DNA from 4 places in the Paraglaciecola aestuariivivens genome. Region 4 is predicted to be linked to each of the others. Evidence: predicted binding sites of a transcription regulator. Region 4 holds the regulator's gene; each other region holds the start of a gene.
What was found. The regulator sigma-54, encoded in region 4, starts transcription at its own class of promoters, with help from an activator protein. The targets are predictions, from matches to a motif close to GTTGGCACGNNNNTNGNNT.

Region 1 (4,219 bases), on a different contig from region 4:
AGGTTGGCGGCTTTATCTTCACCTAAGGCCGAAGTTAAAGCACGTTTCACAAAGTCTGTGCTTTGGAAACCTATGGTGCTGTAGTTTTGGATCTCTTCGATAAAGTGTTTATGCACAGCGGTAATTTTAGGCTGAGTCATATCATCGATTTGCGCCATGGCTTGACCCAACTTTTGCACTTGTTTGGGCTCAAGATGCTTTAATATTTGCGCAGCATCATCTTCTGATAAGCTCAGTAATAAAATAGCGGCTTTATCCACCCCTTCTAATTTACTGACGTCATAGCTTACTTCTTCGGTTGGTTGTTCTTCAGCCATGTTCTAACCTTTTACCCAATAAGAATTTAAATTTGTATTATTCATCTAATAACATCCAGTTTTTCACCACTTGTGAAGATAGCTCAGGCTCGTTAGCAACTAGCGCTCTTACGGCTTTTAGCACATCTTCATCTTTGTGTAAGTCTGGCAGCATAAAGGTACCATCAGCGGCGAAGCCTACTTGTGATTCATCAAACTCTTCGGCTAACAAGCTGATGGTTTCATCACCTAAGTCTAGACCTTCATCAGCATCTGTATCATCTGATTTCACATCATCTGGGTAAATAAGCTTGCGAACCATAGGTCTAACCACAACCAAGATTAACAGCGCTATGATAAATATGCCGCCGCCAAGCTTAAGCAAGGGTAAAAACTTGGGATCTTCCCAAAACGGCATTTCTACTGGTGCCACTTCACCTTCGCGACTAAAAGGAATACTCACAACTTCTAAAGAGTCACCACGAGTCACATCAAAACCAATGCCACCTTGCAATAAACGACGAATATCTAACAATTCGGCTTGTGGTCTAGGCACGCTAGTTTGCGTACCATCTTCGGCAGTAGTGGTGATATAGTCTAGCGCCACTGAAACACTTAATCGACGTATTACCCCTACCTGTTGCTTGGTATGGCTAACAGTAGTGTCTAATTCGTAATTACGGGTTTCTTCTTTGTGGTTACGCCCAGGGGTAGTACGAGACGCACCTGTGCCTACAGCTTGTTCGGGAATATTCGATTCAACTGGGGGTTGATTGGTTAACGCCCCAGGAATACCAGCTATCACTCCACCAATACTGTTATCTTCTATTGTCATTTCACTACGAATAGCAGGCAAATCTGGGTTGTAGCTGCGCTGAGTTTGCTCAACCGAGGTAAAGTCCATAGTGACATCAGCTTGGGCTGTGTAATTTCCTAAACCTAATACTGGTATTAATATTGAGTCTATTTTTTCTAGGTATTCACTTTCACGTTTTTGCTCTAATTCGTATTCTTTGCGTGAACGCGCAGATTCCGCCCCTTGCGAGCCAGAATTCAACAAACGTCCATTACTATTAGTCACTGTTACCCGGTCTGGCTCTAGGCCTTGTACTGCTGAGGCCACAATATCAATGATAGAATTCACTTCTTCACTTGAAATCATCGCTCCACGTCTAGTGGTGACTACTACTGTTGCACTGGCTTTTTTCTCGCGTCTTGCAAACACATTTTCTTTAGGTAAAGCCAATAAAACTTTAGCCCGAGACACCGCATTCATTTCTTCTATAGTTGACGCAATTTGTTTTTCTCTGGCATGTTTTAAACGTTCTTTTTCTACCCTTTGACTGACCCCAAACCCCATATCTTGCATGATGATGTCGGTACCAGCCGAATCACTTTGGCTAATGCCTTGACGGGTCATACCTAATTTAATGCTTTGGTATTGCTCGCCACTCACGTAAACCGTATTGCCTTCTAAGCGATAGTCAATTTGCGCTTGATCTAAATAATCTAGAGTTTCGATTAACTCTTGGGTTTCCATAGTCGCTAAAGGACGATAGTCAGGCTCGTGCGCCCAGATCAAAATAAAAATGGCAATGACCACACAGATCACTAATGCCACAACTAAGGTAATTTGACGGAATAAATCTGGACTGCCTATGGAGTCCATAAAACCAGATTTTTGCTCTGGCACTGAGTCATCTGAGTACATATCTGTACCCGTATCACTCATCGCTAATTCTGTACTTGCTGCTTCAGCCACGCGTTAGCTCCTAAACTGGCATATTCATTATTTGTTTATAGGCATCAAGTACTTTATTTCTGACTTGAACTGTTGCTTCAAAAGCAATGCCGGCTTTTTCTTTGGCTACCATCACATCGGCCAAGCTTAAGCTTTTATCACCCATATCAAATGCTATGGCTTTTTCTTTAGAGTCCAATTGCAATTCATTCACCGTACCAACGGCTTGACTAAGTAGAGCGGCAAAGTTCTGCGAAGACGGATTACCGCCAATAGCATTAGACTCGCCCAACCCTAACTTGGTCTGCTCGGCCATGCCTTGTAATTCTTGATAAAGAGACTGTGCTTTAATGTCCATAAGACGCTCCACTTGCCAATTTGCAATTTAACTTTTGCTTTAACTAACTAGTGTATTAGCAAGGTGAATGCCAAATTAAAAATAACAGCAAAATTAATTTTATTGTTATTTTTCAATAACTTGAATAGGTAGACGTGTGTAATTTTAACGTCATAAAATTGACTCTTAGTTAAATCAAACAAAAGCGCCGCAAGCGCACCACCAAGTCAAAGGTTATGCATAGCTGCATTTAATTAAGTCATAGATAAAAAAAGCCACCGTATAAACGGTGGCTAAAGGGGTACAACTTAAGTGTGTTAGGCGGGTAAATCTATGCCAACTTCGCGCATTTTAGCTAATTTGTACCTTAGGGTTCTAGGACTAATACCTAAGCGCTCGGCCACATCTTTACGTCTACCTTTACAACTTTGCAGGGTGTCTAAAATAATTTGATGTTCTTGCTGTCGTAACTCTGAGCCTAACTTGCTGTTATCTTCTTCTTGAATCTCTAGCTCAGAAGTCACTGGATTTGCACTAGGCATATCCTGTTCGATCATAAGATCTTGTGCATCAATTTGCTGGCCATCTGATAATATCAGTGCACGTTGGATCACGTTTTCTAGTTCGCGCACATTACCTGGCCAACTATGTTGCAATAACTTACTGCGACCAGCAGCGGTGAGTTTAGCAATGGCACTGCCCTGTTTTAGGCAATGACGATCTATTAAATGTTCGGCTAATGGAATAATATCCCCAGCCCTTTTATCTAAAGGTAACCAGGTTAATGGAAAAACATTTAAGCGGTAGTATAAATCTTCTCTAAACTCTCCAGCATCAACCGTTTGTTTTAAGTTACGGTTACTGGTTGCTATGACTCTTACATCTAACGCTATGGTTTTACGACTGCCTAAGCGCTCTACTTCTTTTTCTTGTAAGACCCTTAACAATTTCACTTGTAGGTTGAGAGCCATTTCACTGATTTCATCTAGCAAAATAGTGCCGCCTTGGGCTTGTTCAAACTTACCTGGGCAAGCCTGCAAGGCACCGGTAAATGCGCCTTTGTCGTAACCAAACAAAGTGGCTTCAAGCATGTTTTCGGGGATCGCCGCGCAATTAATGGCCACAAAAGGTTGCTGGCTACGAGCCGATTGATCGTGAATATAACGGGCTAAAACTTCTTTACCCGAACCACTAGGCCCTAACACCATAACGGTCGCGTCTGAGCGCGCCACTTTTTTGGCTAAAGCTAATAATTGCAAACTACTGGGATCATCAACCACAGGAGTACGCGACTCTACTTTTTGTGCAGGTGCGTATCTGCCAACTAAATTTAATAACACTTCTGGAGCAAAGGGTTTAGATAAATAGTCGGTGGCACCATCACGCATGGCCTGTACGGCATCGTCTATGGTGGCGTAGGCGGTCATGAGTAAAATAGCCAAATTAGGATATTTAAGCTTAATATTTTTTAATAAAGTTAAGCCACTCATGCCCTCCATTTGAATATCACTTACCACTAAATCAACACTTTGTTCGGCCAATTTAATCATAGCCTGTTCGCCACTGTCGGCTTCAATCACTTGGTATCCACCTAACATTAGGGTATCAACTAGGGCTTCGCGTAAACCAGCATCGTCCTCAACTATCAAAATTTTAGATTGGGTCATATATTAGCTCCCCGCTACACGAGCGTAGTGTTGTTGCGATTGAGTTTCTGCCACATTAGCTTGATTGGTATGTGTCGCTTGTGTGGTTTTAAAGATGGGTAATGACAAGGTAAAACAGGCGCCACCTTGCTTTTGGTTGTGTACTTGAACGCGGCCTTGATGTGACTGAGCCACACTT
Region 2 (4,219 bases), on a different contig from region 4:
AGCGTTAGGCAAGGTTAAGCAATGGAATTTGCAAGCAGCACCATTACTCAATATTTGGCCGACTTGTTGCTGCCATTTATGCGTATTTCAGGCTTGTTTGCTTCTATGGTGGGCTTAAGTGCAAAGAGTGTAGCGCCGACCACCAGAGCCTTATTAACCCTGTTTTTAACTTTGTTAATTATGCCGGTGATCCCCCCTGTGCCAGTGCAAGAGGTCTTTTCTGTCGGAACATTTTTGTTGGTTATCCAGCAGATCATCATAGGTGTGGCCTTAGGCTTTATTTCTAATATGGTGTTAAACACCTTTGTTTTAGCAGGACAGATAGTTGCCTTGCAAACAGGTTTAGGATTTGCGTCTATTGTTGATCCGGTCAATGGGATCAATGTGCCAGCAGTGGGGCAGTTTTATTTAATTTTGGCCACCTTAATGTTTTGGGCATTAGATGGGCATTTAGCCATGATCCGCATGGTTGTTATGAGTTTTGAGGCCTTTCCCATAGGCCAAGCCTGGTTTGCCCCTGAGCAATTTAGAGATATTGCCCATTGGGCAGGTTGGATGTTTATCTCGGCTGTTACCTTGTCGCTTGCCCCAATAGTTTCGTTATTAATTGTGAATTTAGCTTTTGGGGTAATGACTAAAGCCGCGCCTCAGCTCAATATTTTTAGTATTGGTTTTGCCATTGCCCAAATTATGGGCTTATTAATTATTTGGCTAACCCTAGACAACCTAACACACCACTTTGAAATTATGTGGGATAGAGCACAAAACATGATGTGCCAATTAGTGTTGGTATGCCCTTGAGGAGGTAAGACGTGTCTGATGCAAATGAAAAAACCGAAGAACCCACCTCCAAAAAGATTGAGGACTCCCGCAAGAAAGGTCAAATAGCCCGATCTAAAGAGTTGTCAACTGCCTTGGTATTAATTGCCAGCGCCATTTGTTTTTTAATTATGGGATCGCAAATCGCCACGGCCATTTTTAAAGTGACCCAAAGAACTTTTACTTTGTCCCGTGATGAAACCTACGATTGGACTCACATGTTTCAAGCCTGGGGTTTTGCCATTGAAACCATCACTTGGCCAGTGTTGTTGTATATGCTCATTGTGACTGCTGCGGGTATTTATGGAAACATTGCCCTAGGTGGCTATAACTTCACTTGGGATTCTGCCGCCCCTAAAGCACAAAAAATTAGTCCTATAGCAGGGTTTAAACGTATGTTTGGCATGAACAGTGTGGTGGAGTTATTTAAAGCCATAGCCAAATTTGTGGTGGTGGCCGCTATGGCTTATGTGGCCTTAATTATGTTTGAAGACGAAGCCTTGCACCTTGATTTAGAACTGTACCCCCTCAACCTTTTCCATGCCATGGATCTGATTGCTTGGGGATTTTTAATTATGTGTTGCGCCCTGATCCCTATTGCGATTTTTGATGTGCCTTACCAAAGCCACAAGCACAACAAAGAAATGAAAATGTCACTGCAAGAAGTTAAAGACGAACGCAAAAATGCCGATGGTGATCCTCAAGTTAAAAGTCGTATTCGTAAATTACAATATCAAGCCGCGGCAAATCGCATGATGCAAGAAGTACCTAATGCAGATGTGGTGGTAACTAACCCCACTCACTTCTCAGTGGCACTAAAATATGACCAATTAGGAACTCGCGCGCCTACCTTAGTGGCCAAAGGGGTAGACGAAATGGCCATGCATATCCGAACTATTGCTACCGCCCATGACGTACCTATTGTGGCTTCACCTATGCTGGCTAGGGCAATTTATTACTCTACTGAAGCGGATCATGAAATTCCTGAAAAACTGTTTATGGCAGTGGCACAAGTCTTGGCTTATGTTTATCAACTTAAAGCCTTTAAACAAGGTAAAGGTAAGCGTCCTAAACCTTTAAAAACTAACTTGCCTATCCCTCCTGAGTTAAGACGCTAAGCTGTGAAACGTAATTTATTTGCCGGTTAGCAAATTAAACCCTTATAAATTTCATACTTGGCGTACTAGTTGCTTTGTCTTGTTTTAATAAGATTAACTCTAACAAAGCGTCAATTTTTCGTTTATGCAATTAGCCTCCTATTTAAATCGCTTCGATAGCAGCCAAGTAAAATCTATCGCCTCAGGTTTAGGCGCACCTTTGGTGTTATTAGCCATTATGGGCATGGTGATTTTGCCCATGCCGGCCTTTCTTTTAGATATTTTATTCAGCTTTAATATTGCCCTGTCGTTAATGGTGATTTTGGTTTCTGTGTTTACTAAAAAGCCAGTGGATTTTGGTATTTTTCCTTTGGTTTTGCTTATCGCTACCGTTTTGCGCTTGGCATTAAATGTTGCTTCAACCCGTATTGTATTACTAGAAGGGCACGAAGGGGGCGACGCGGCAGGAAAGGTAATTCAGGCATTTGGTGAAGTGGTAATTGGCGGAAATTATGCCGTAGGTATAGTGGTGTTTGCCATCTTATTGATCATCAATTTTAAAGTGGTAACCGCAGGTGCAGGGCGTATATCTGAAGTAAGCGCGCGTTTTACTCTAGACGCCATGCCAGGTAAACAAATGGCAATAGATGCGGATCTAAATGCGGGCTTTATTGACGCAGACGAAGCCCGCAAACGCCGCTTTGAAATTACTAGCGAAGCTGACTTTTATGGCTCAATGGACGGTGCCTCAAAATTTGTGAAAGGTGATGCCATAGCCGGTTTATTTATTATGTTGATCAACATAATAGGCGGGTTGTTTATTGGGATCATCCAGCACGATCTAACCTTTAGTAATGCAGTAGAAATCTATACCCTATTGACCATAGGAGATGGCTTAGTAGCACAAATTCCTTCGTTATTGTTATCGGTTGCCACCGCTATTATTGTAACCCGCGAAAACGATTCCCAAGAAATGGGGAGCGAGCTGTCTAAACAATTAGGTAATCCGCAGGCGCTATATATTACTTCAGGTATTTTATTTGTAATGGGTATAGTGCCAGGCATGCCAAACATAGCCTTTTTAGGTTTTAGTGCCTTAGTGGGGGGGTATGCTTATTATTTACATTGGCGTAAACAAAAACTCGCTCAGCAACCAGAAGTGCTTGCCCCTGCAACTAGTCAAAGTCAGCAACCCGCAGAAATCAAAGAGTTGGGTTGGGATGATGTGCAACATGTAGATACCATAGGGTTAGAAGTAGGCTATCGCCTCATTCCTTTAGTGGATAAAGCCCAAGGTGGAGAGTTACTAACCCGTATTAAAGGGGTGCGTAAAAAGCTTTCGCAAGAATTGGGATTTTTAATTCCTCCTGTGCATATTCGAGATAATTTAGATTTAAGCCCAAATAACTACAGCATCTCTATGTTAGGGGTGACTGTAGGCGAAGCAGAGCTGAGCCATGACGATGAACTGGCCATCAATCCAGGCCAAGTATTTGGCAAATTAGACGGAAAAGTCACTAAAGATCCGGCTTTTGGTTTAGATGCGGTATGGATTAAAGCCAGTCAAAGAGAGCATGCTCAAACCTTAGGTTACACGGTAGTAGATGCGGCTACTGTGGTAGCTACGCATTTAAGTCAGCTATTAACCAATAATGCTTATCAATTATTAGGGCACGAAGAAGTACAGCAATTGTTAGATTTGCTAGCTAAAAACAGTCCTAAATTAGTTGAAGGCTTAGTACCAGATATTCTACCGCTAAGTACAGTAGTGAAAGTGCTACAAACTATGTTGTACGAAGGGGTACCAATTCGCGATATGCGTTCAATTGTACAAACCTTGTGTGAGTTTGGACCTAAGAGTCAAGATCCAGATGTATTGGTCTCGGCTGTACGTATCGCCTTAAAACGCCTCATTATTCAAGAAATTAACGGTGGAGCTGCAGAAATCCCTGTTATTACCTTAGCTCCAGAGTTGGAACAAATGTTGCACCAGTCATTACAAGCAGGTGGAGCGGATGGGGCTGGCATAGAGCCAGGGTTGGCAGAACGTCTTCAAGGTTCATTAAATGAAGCCGCTCAACAACAAGAATTAGCTGGCGAGCCAGCAGTATTACTGACATCTGGCATGTTAAGGCCAGTGCTATCGAAGTTTTTAAAACACTCAGTGAATGGATTGCATGTGTTGTCGTATCAGGAAATTCCGGACGACAAACAAATAAAAATCGTCAGTGCAGTGGGTCAATAATCTGACACAAAGTGAATACTTAAGGTGTTACACGAGGAGTAAATATGAAAATCAGACG
Region 3 (4,219 bases), on a different contig from region 4:
AAATAACGAATCTGGTTTCAGTGCCCAAGCATCTGCCACTACCTTAGACTCTGGCACGCCAGCTACGGCGGTGTGGATTAATGAATTTCATTACGACAACGACAGTACAGATGTAGGTGAATTTGTTGAAGTAGCAGGTAATGCAAATACCGATTTAACAGGTTGGAGCTTAGTTGCTTATAACGGCAATGGTGGCACAGTTTATAAAACTGTGAACTTAGCTGGGGTGATTACCAATCAACAAAATGGTTTGGGAACTTTAGCTTTTGACTTTAGTGGCTTACAAAATGGCGCTCCAGATGGTATTGCTTTAATTGATGCCAGCAACAATGTCGTCGACTTTATCAGCTACGAAGGAGTGATGACAGCTACTGATGGCGCAGCAGCCGGCTTAACGTCCACTAACGTTGGAGTAAGCGAAACCAGCAATACCCCAGTGGGTTATTCATTGCAACTTTCAGGTAGTGGCCAACAAGCTAGTGACTTTACCTGGCAAGCAGCTGGGGTAAACACCAAAGGACAATTTAATACAAATCAAAGCATAAGTGGTGGAGGTACACCTGCAAACCAAGCGCCAAATGCATCTTTTGTCTTCAATTGCACTGACTTGACCTGTACCTTTACTGACACCAGTACCGACAGCGATGGCAGTATTGCCAGTGCAAGCTGGGCACTAGGTGATGGCAGTACAGCCAGTGGAAGTTCAGTACAACATAGTTACTCCACAGATGGCACATATTCTGTTGTATTAACTGTTACAGATAACCAAGGTGCAACTAGCCAATTTAGCGACTCAATTAGCGTAAGTGCGCCGGTTAATCAACCTAGTTACTTTGAAAACACTACAGCGATATTTATTCCAGACAGAAGCACTATTACTAGCGATATAAACGTAAATCGCACAGGTGCAGCTAACAGCGTAAGTGTTGCGGTGAATATATCCCATAGTTTTAGAGGAGACATAAGCGTTACCCTCATTGCCCCAGACGGCAGCAGTTACTTGTTAAAGTCGCAATCGAAAAAAGACGGCGGACAAAATATAGTAGAGACTTATCAAGCTAATGTATCGGGCAACGCTCAAGGGGTGTGGAGCTTAAGTGTTCGCGACCATTACCGCAGAGATACAGGACAGCTCAACAACTGGAGTATTCAGTTCTAATAGCTAGGCCATGCACTAAACGCATGGCTTTTTTTACCCAGCTAGACGCAAACTAGAGTGCGCTAGGGCTGGCTTGCAACCAGTTTTGTTTAGCATATTCAGTGTTTGCGCAAGTAATATGTAAGGTAAAAGCATGACGAGACTTAGCCGACAAATTAGGCGCGCTAAAGTGTGGCAATAAACCATTAAACACCACCAAAGTGCCTGCTTTAACTTCTAATGGCTTGGCGGTATTGTCGCTTGGCCAAGGCAAATCGTGTAATTGAATCAATTCTGTGGTGTCGTCTGGATGCCGAACAAATTGCTCTTTTAACGGCATATTGGCACAGCCCTCGCCCACTTGCAGGCAACCATTTTGCAAAGTCGCATCTTCCACCGCTAACCAAAACGTCACCACAGATATTGGCGAGGTTAAAAAGTAACTGGCGTCTTGGTGCCAGCGAATCACCCCACCAATTTTAGGTTGCTTAAAAATATACATAGACTGATGAATTTGCGGTTTTTCTAACCCCAAGTCTTGGGCAATAGAGCGAATTTTGTCGCTGTGGCTAAAGGCTTTAAACACTGGCGACAAGTTATGCAATGCATGGCCAATTTTATTAATACTTAGTGATTTAGGCTGTTTTAGCTGGCCGTCTGTATCAAAAGCTCCATCCTCAAAAAAACACCTAACTTTATCACCTGAGGTTAAAAAATATTGATCTCGAGTTTGGCTTTGGTCTTCGGTAGAAAACACAGTACGGCTAGAATTTGGATCAAAATCCTCTACTATTTGATTGGCGGCTTCTTTAAGCTCTAACATTTGCTGCAGCGAAAAACAGCCATCTAACACTAAATAGCCCTGTTGTTGGTAACTGTTAAGTTGGTCTTGGCTAAGCATTAATTTATTCACCTTAATCGATTAAAGTACGAAAGCCGTTTAAGATGCCGTAAGCTAAAACAAAGTACAAGCCAACAAGTCTGCTTTATTCAGCCAACCGATAAACCAAGACTCGCTTGATAAACAAATTGACTAATTAATTGTGTATTTTACCAACCTTTAGTATTTATTCTGCGACTAACCTTTACCCTTGCAGAAAGATAATAAGCATTTCATACACTTAACATCTTGGTACAAGGCCTGCTTAAGCTTGTAAAACCTTTGAACCAATTCGTAATTTAACCATTAATCAAAAATTTAGAAGGACACTATGACTTACAATAAAACTATCCAAAATTTACTTTTAGGCTCAATCGCACTTGGCCTGTCGGGTTGTATCATTCACGTTGGGGGAAACAAAGACAGCAATGGCGATTACAGCAGTGTGTTTGGTGGCGTTGAAATTGAGGCCAACCGAGAAGTAGGTGATTTGTCCTCAGTCAATGGCAATATTGAAATTTCAGACAATAGCAGCGCTAAAGATCTCGATGCGGTAAACGGTAATATCCACCTAGGTAAAAATGTATCTGTAGTTAAAGTCTCTACTGTTAACGGCAATATAGAAGCCAATAAAAATTTGCGAGTTAAGGCAGACGTAAGCACAGTTAACGGTACTGTTGAGTTAGCTAAAGGGGCGGAAATTGGCGGCGATGTAACTACAGTAAATGGCGACATATTGCTAACACAAAGCCTAGTAAAAGAGAATGTACGTACTAAAAATGGCAGTATTTATTTAACTCACAATACCCAAGTTAATGGCGATCTAGAATTTGAGTCGCCTGAGGGCAATGGATGGTGGAGCGAAAAAGAACGCAAACATAATCCCCCCAAACTCATCATAGATGCCAGTTCAAATGTGGCAGGCCGTATCATTCTACGCCAAAAAGTTGTGTTAGAGATTGCCAACACAGAGTTATTAGACAAGGTTGAGCACAAATACTAATTCTTAAGCCTAAACTGCTGACTAACCCAACTAGGGTTAGTCAGATAGGTTTACTACTAAGTTGTTCATTAAGCTCAGGATCTATTAGTTAAAATCCCGCCTCTTGACTTTTTTTTCCAGCCCTTTAAGGTCAATCCAGTTAATCAATTTCATATTAAATTTTAAAGGCCGTTTGATGTCAGATAATAACAATAATTCTCCCAAAACCATTTATTTTATTGCCGGTTTACCTCGCAGTGGTTCGACTTTATTAACTAATATTTTGGCGCAAAATCCACACATTTATACCACTCCCACTTCGGGCATAATTGACATGTTAGTCAACGTTAGAAACCACTGGGATCAAAACCAAGCCTTTAAAGCCATGGATCGGGCCCTCAGTGAAAAAATCAAAAAACAAGTTCTGAGTGATATGCTGCAAAGCTACTTCACTCATGCACCACAACCTATTTGTATTGATAAAAATCGCTTTTGGTGTGAGTTTTTAGAAATGGCAGGGGAGTTAGTTGGAGGCCGTGAAAATGTTAAGGTGATAGTCACAGTACGTGATTTACGCGATGTATTGGCCTCTTTTGAACAACTTTACCGAAGCACCTCTGGGTTAGGTCAGCTGCCACAAGAAAACGCTATGGCGATGAAATTTAAAACCGCTCGAGGACGAGTAGAAGTTTTTGCAGACGACACTCAACCTGTAGGCCGGGCCTTCAATGCCATACGCGATGCCATCACCAGAGGGTGGCGTAATAATATGCATTTTGTAGAATACGATGATCTAACTGCCAAGCCTGCTCAAACCTTGTCTGGCATTTATCAATTTTTAGGCCAAAAAGACTACCAACATAACTTCAATCATGTTGAGCAAGTCACCCATGAAGATGACTCAGTTTACGGCTTTAAAGATTTGCATATTATTCGCAATAAAGTTGCCCCTCAGGCCCCTAAGTGGAAAACCATATACGATGCTCATGTATTTAACTCTCCTGCCTGGCAAAGCATTGAAAGCATGGCGCAATTTTGGAAGGCCTATCAATAGGCTATACAAATTTATCTTAAATTAACCAGTACAAAGCTCTACCAGTCTAACGCCGTTCTAATGAATGGCTTTATTTTTACCAGCTTAGCTTCCCACATTCTCACACTTAAATGATTCCTGTTTTAAATAGCTAGATTTTGACTTTGCAACTACCTAAAAAGCTAA
Region 4 (4,219 bases):
CAAAAGATTCAAATACCAAAACTAAACGAGAGCTTTTTTTGCCTAATATGCGCTCTCGCACTAATTCGGCTAATTGGTGAACGCTGAGTTGGTCTGTATCTAAGTATAAATCAGCGCGTTCTGCTATAGGGGCCAAAAGTTGGCTTTCAGCATGGATAGCCGCAGATAGTGACTTATTTTGTTTAGATAAAGGATGTAAACGTCGGGTTTCACTAAAGCGTTTAATTAATATGTCATCGCTGGCATCTAAATAGAGTATGGTCATAGTCCAAGTCGATGGCAGGTAATCAAGAATTTCCACTAACTCGTTGGGGTTTTTGGGTAAGTTTCGAACGTCTATGCTGACCGCAACCTGATCGTACTCGTCTACCACTGTATGGGTTAATGTTGGCAATAAATTAACTGGGATGTTGTCTACGCAGTAGTAACCTAAATCTTCTAGTGAGCGCAATACAATGGATTTACCTGAACCAGAACGCCCACTAATAATGATTAATTTCATTTAAATGATAGCCTCAAATAATTCTTGATCGGTTTTTGCCTTACGCATTTTATCTAAGGTCACTTTATTATTTAGCTTAAACGCAATGGCAGACAAAGTGCCTAAATGTTCTGAGGCTTTATTTTCGGGTACTAAAATCGCAAAAAAGACATCTACGGGAGCATTGTCTATAGCGTCGAAATCAATCCCATGCTCAGTGGTTACCACTATAGCTAGCACTTTTTCTAAATCGCGTAAACGCCCATGAGGTAGCGCAATACCATTGCCAATACCCGTACTGCCCATTTTTTCGCGGCATATCAAACTGGCTAAAATAGTGGCTTGATCTATGTCAATCAAATGCTGGTTGGCAATTTGACTAATCAATTCGAGCACTTTCTTTTTGCTGCTACCTTGAACTGCACATATAGTGCAGTCAGGGTGCAGAATATCTTTTATTTCCATTGCGATTCTAATGGTTGGGGGTTAATGGCGTTTAACTTTTTCCTTGTGCTTTATCACTTGTCGGTCAAGTTTATCGATTAAAGCATCAATGGCGGCATACATATCGGTATGTTCGGATGTGGCAAAAACTTCAGTGCCGCTAAGGTGTAATGTGGCTTCGGCTTTTTGATTCAACTTTTCTACATTTAAAATGACATAAACATTGTTAATGGCATCGTAGTGTCGTTCTAATTTAGTAAATTTTGTGTCTACGTAGTCTCTTAAAGAATCTGTAATATCTACATGATGACCGGTCAGGTTAATTTGCATATCGCCTTCTCCTTCTTCAATCCGCCTATAGTAGGCTCTTACGTTGGTTTGACGGTGGGATCATTAAAGACTCCCGATATTTTGCTATTGTACGCCGTGCCACTTTAATGCCTTGGTCGGCTAACAATTGGGCAATCTTACTATCACTTAATGGTTTACTTGGTTTTTCGGCTGCTACCAGCTTTTTAATTAAAGCTCGAATAGCAGTAGACGAACATTCGCCTCCAGTTTCAGTGGCAACATGACTAGAGAAGAAATATTTTAGTTCAAAAATCCCTCTAGGTGTGTGCATATACTTCTGGGTTGTTACTCGGCTGATTGTAGACTCATGCATATCTACCATTTCAGCCACATCATTGAGTACCATAGGCTTCATCATTTCTGGCCCATGTTCAAAAAAGCCCATTTGTTGTTGCACTATGCAGTTTGACACTTTTAATAAGGTTTCGTTTCGACTTTCGACACTTTTTATAAACCACTTAGCTTCTTGTAAATGCGAACGAATAAACTGGCTGTCAGAGGCGTTTTTTAAGCCCTTGCTCATAGCCGCATATTGTTGGTTTACATTGAGCTTGGGTAAGCTGTCGGGGTTAAGCTCTACTGTCCAGCGGCCATTCTTTTTAGACACAGACACATCTGGGATCACGTATTCAGATTCACCCGTGACTATAGCTGTGCCAGGTCTAGGGTTAAGGCTTTGCAGTAAACGCATAACTTCGCGTAACTCGTCTTCTTTTAGACGAGTTTTGCGCATTAAGGTACGGTAGTCTTTACTGCCAATTAAATCGCAATATTCAGTGATTAACATCTTGGCTTCTTCTAACCAAGGGGTATCGGGAGCAAATTGTTTAAGTTGAATTAATAAACACTCTTGGGCACTGCGAGCGCCAGAGCCAACAGGATCAAACATTTGAATGCGCTTGAGCACCACTTCTACTTCATCTAACTCTATTTCTTCATCATCCATGCTAGCCAGCACTTCTTCGGTACTGATAGTTAAGTAACCAGCTTCGTCAATAGAGTCAATAATAGCCATAGCAATGGCGGCGTCTGTTTCGCTAAAATGGGTGAGACGCATCTGCCATAATAAATGGTCTTGAATATTGTCTGTGGTTTCACCCTGAAAAACTTGGTCGTCATCGCCTGCTGAGCCGGCGCTGGTCATAGATGAAGGCGCAGAAGAGGCACTCAGATATTCATCCCAAGTGCTGTCTAGAGGTAAATCTTCGGGAATATCGTTATTTTGCAGGGCATCACCGGTTTCAACGCTGTCGGCGCTGACTTCTTTTTGTGAATTGCTCTCGTCTTTTGCATCGGCGCTGTGATTGGTTTCTAGGGCTTTTTCGTCACTAGCATTGTCTTGCTGCTCATCTATTTCTAACAATGGATTAGAATCAAGGGCCTCTTGAATTTCAGTTTGTAAATCCAAGGTTGATAACTGCAACAGCTTAATCGCCTGTTGCAGCTGCGGAGTCATAGTGAGTTGTTGGCTAAATTTTAACTGTAAAGAGGGTTTCATTTACTTCTTATGCTTAGTCTGTTGTTGTTATCAGCCGAGTTACACTCTTGATTTGCGACATTTTGCTGGCTAAGTTGGATTTCTTCATATCTATCAGTTGATTATGGGTTGAATCCAGTTTAGGTCAAGGATAAAAATTCGTAAATTAAGAGTCATGAATAGCTTAACTATAGCCTGAATTGTTCACCTAGGTATACATCTCTTACACGTTGATCACTTAAAACTTCTTCGGCAGTGCCAGAAGCTATGAGTTCACCATGACTGACTATGTAAGCTTTTTCACAAACGTCTAGGGTTTCTCTGACATTGTGGTCAGTAATTAACACACCTAAACCGCGATCTCGCAAGTGCTGAATAATCTTTTTAATGTCGTTTACCGAGATAGGATCGACTCCCGCAAAGGGTTCATCTAATAATATAAATTCTGGGTCGGCAGCTAAGGCGCGGGCAATTTCAACTCTTCGCCGCTCACCGCCAGATAAGCTCATACCTAAGCTATTGCGAATATGGTTTATATTGAATTCGTCTAAAAGTGAATCAGCTTGTTGCTCTCTTTGTTCGGTCGAAAGCTCTTTGCGCGTTTGTAAAATAGCCATTAAGTTTTGATGTACAGTCAGCTTTCTAAAAATAGAGGCTTCTTGAGGTAAGTAACCTATGCCTTGTCTGGCACGCACATGCATAGGTTGTAAAGTTAAGGCTTGTTGATCAATAAAAATATCGCCTTTATCTAAAGGCACTAAGCCAACAATCATATAAAATGTGGTGGTTTTTCCCGCACCATTAGGGCCTAGCAGTCCTACTATTTGCCCAGTAGACACCTCTAAACTTACATCCCGCACTACCTGGCGTGATTTATAAGATTTAGCCAAATGTTGAGCTTTTAAAACGGCCATTAAGGTTGGTTTTCCTGTGTTTTAGCTTCTGGCGTCTTAGTGACTGGCTGAAAAGTCGTGATTACCCGACCGCTTTCTTGATCACTGCCCTGAGCAATAATTTGTTCTAATTCCATATTAAACTTTATGGATTTGCCTTTAACACTGCTGGAGTTTTGGGTGATATGGGCATTGCCTTCTAAGCTAAGTGAACGACTATCTCTGTGATATTCAATTCTATCCGCGCTGGCGGTTACTGTACTGCCATCTTCTTGTTTTTGTGAATAGGTTGCAGGGTTGCCTGTTGCAATAAAAATTTCTTTGCCTTCGCCTTTGCTAGCATCAATTTCTAACGCGTCAGCTTTAACTTCTAACGAACCTTGTTTGATCACCACATTGCCTTCGTAAGTGGCTTTTTTGGCAATGCCATCAGCGTTTTGATATTGCGAAGCTAATTCAATCTTTTTACTAAAGTCGTCTTTGCCTGCGTGACTGGTGGCCGCAAACAAGCATAAGCCCAACAAACTAGTGTGATGAAGCAGGCTGGTAAACAGTTTTAACATGGTCTAATAA

Region 1: the regulator sigma-54 is predicted to act here: its motif matches at 2,452-2,470, upstream of fliE (flagellar hook-basal body complex protein FliE).
Region 2: the regulator sigma-54 is predicted to act here: its motif matches at 1,994-2,012, upstream of flhA (flagellar biosynthesis protein FlhA).
Region 3: the regulator sigma-54 is predicted to act here: its motif matches at 2,267-2,285, upstream of ACVCDT_RS09730 (DUF4097 family beta strand repeat-containing protein).

The regions. Positions count from the first base shown of each region.
Region 1 is NZ_JBRKBA010000004.1:151,483-155,701, reverse strand. Features, by position in the region: gene fliG (flagellar motor switch protein FliG) at 1-317, opposite strand, end outside; gene fliF (flagellar basal-body MS-ring/collar protein FliF) at 355-2,058, opposite strand; gene fliE (flagellar hook-basal body complex protein FliE) at 2,069-2,395, opposite strand; gene ACVCDT_RS07575 (sigma-54-dependent transcriptional regulator) at 2,692-4,041, opposite strand; gene ACVCDT_RS07570 (sensor histidine kinase) at 4,045-4,219, opposite strand, start outside.
Region 2 is NZ_JBRKBA010000004.1:165,177-169,395, forward strand. Features, by position in the region: gene fliR (flagellar biosynthetic protein FliR) at 22-801, shown strand; gene flhB (flagellar biosynthesis protein FlhB) at 813-1,937, shown strand; gene flhA (flagellar biosynthesis protein FlhA) at 2,062-4,161, shown strand; gene flhF (flagellar biosynthesis GTPase FlhF) at 4,206-4,219, shown strand, end outside.
Region 3 is NZ_JBRKBA010000005.1:229,433-233,651, reverse strand. Features, by position in the region: gene ACVCDT_RS09740 (endonuclease) at 1-1,159, shown strand, start outside; gene ACVCDT_RS09735 (phytanoyl-CoA dioxygenase family protein) at 1,212-2,039, opposite strand; gene ACVCDT_RS09730 (DUF4097 family beta strand repeat-containing protein) at 2,350-3,021, shown strand; gene ACVCDT_RS09725 (sulfotransferase family protein) at 3,197-4,054, shown strand.
Region 4 is NZ_JBRKBA010000008.1:16,733-20,951, reverse strand. Features, by position in the region: gene rapZ (RNase adapter RapZ) at 1-502, opposite strand, end outside; gene ptsN (PTS IIA-like nitrogen regulatory protein PtsN) at 503-946, opposite strand; gene hpf (ribosome hibernation promoting factor) at 968-1,255, opposite strand; gene ACVCDT_RS12445 (RNA polymerase factor sigma-54) at 1,281-2,774, opposite strand; gene lptB (LPS export ABC transporter ATP-binding protein) at 2,942-3,667, opposite strand; gene lptA (lipopolysaccharide transport periplasmic protein LptA) at 3,667-4,209, opposite strand; gene lptC (LPS export ABC transporter periplasmic protein LptC) at 4,172-4,219, opposite strand, start outside.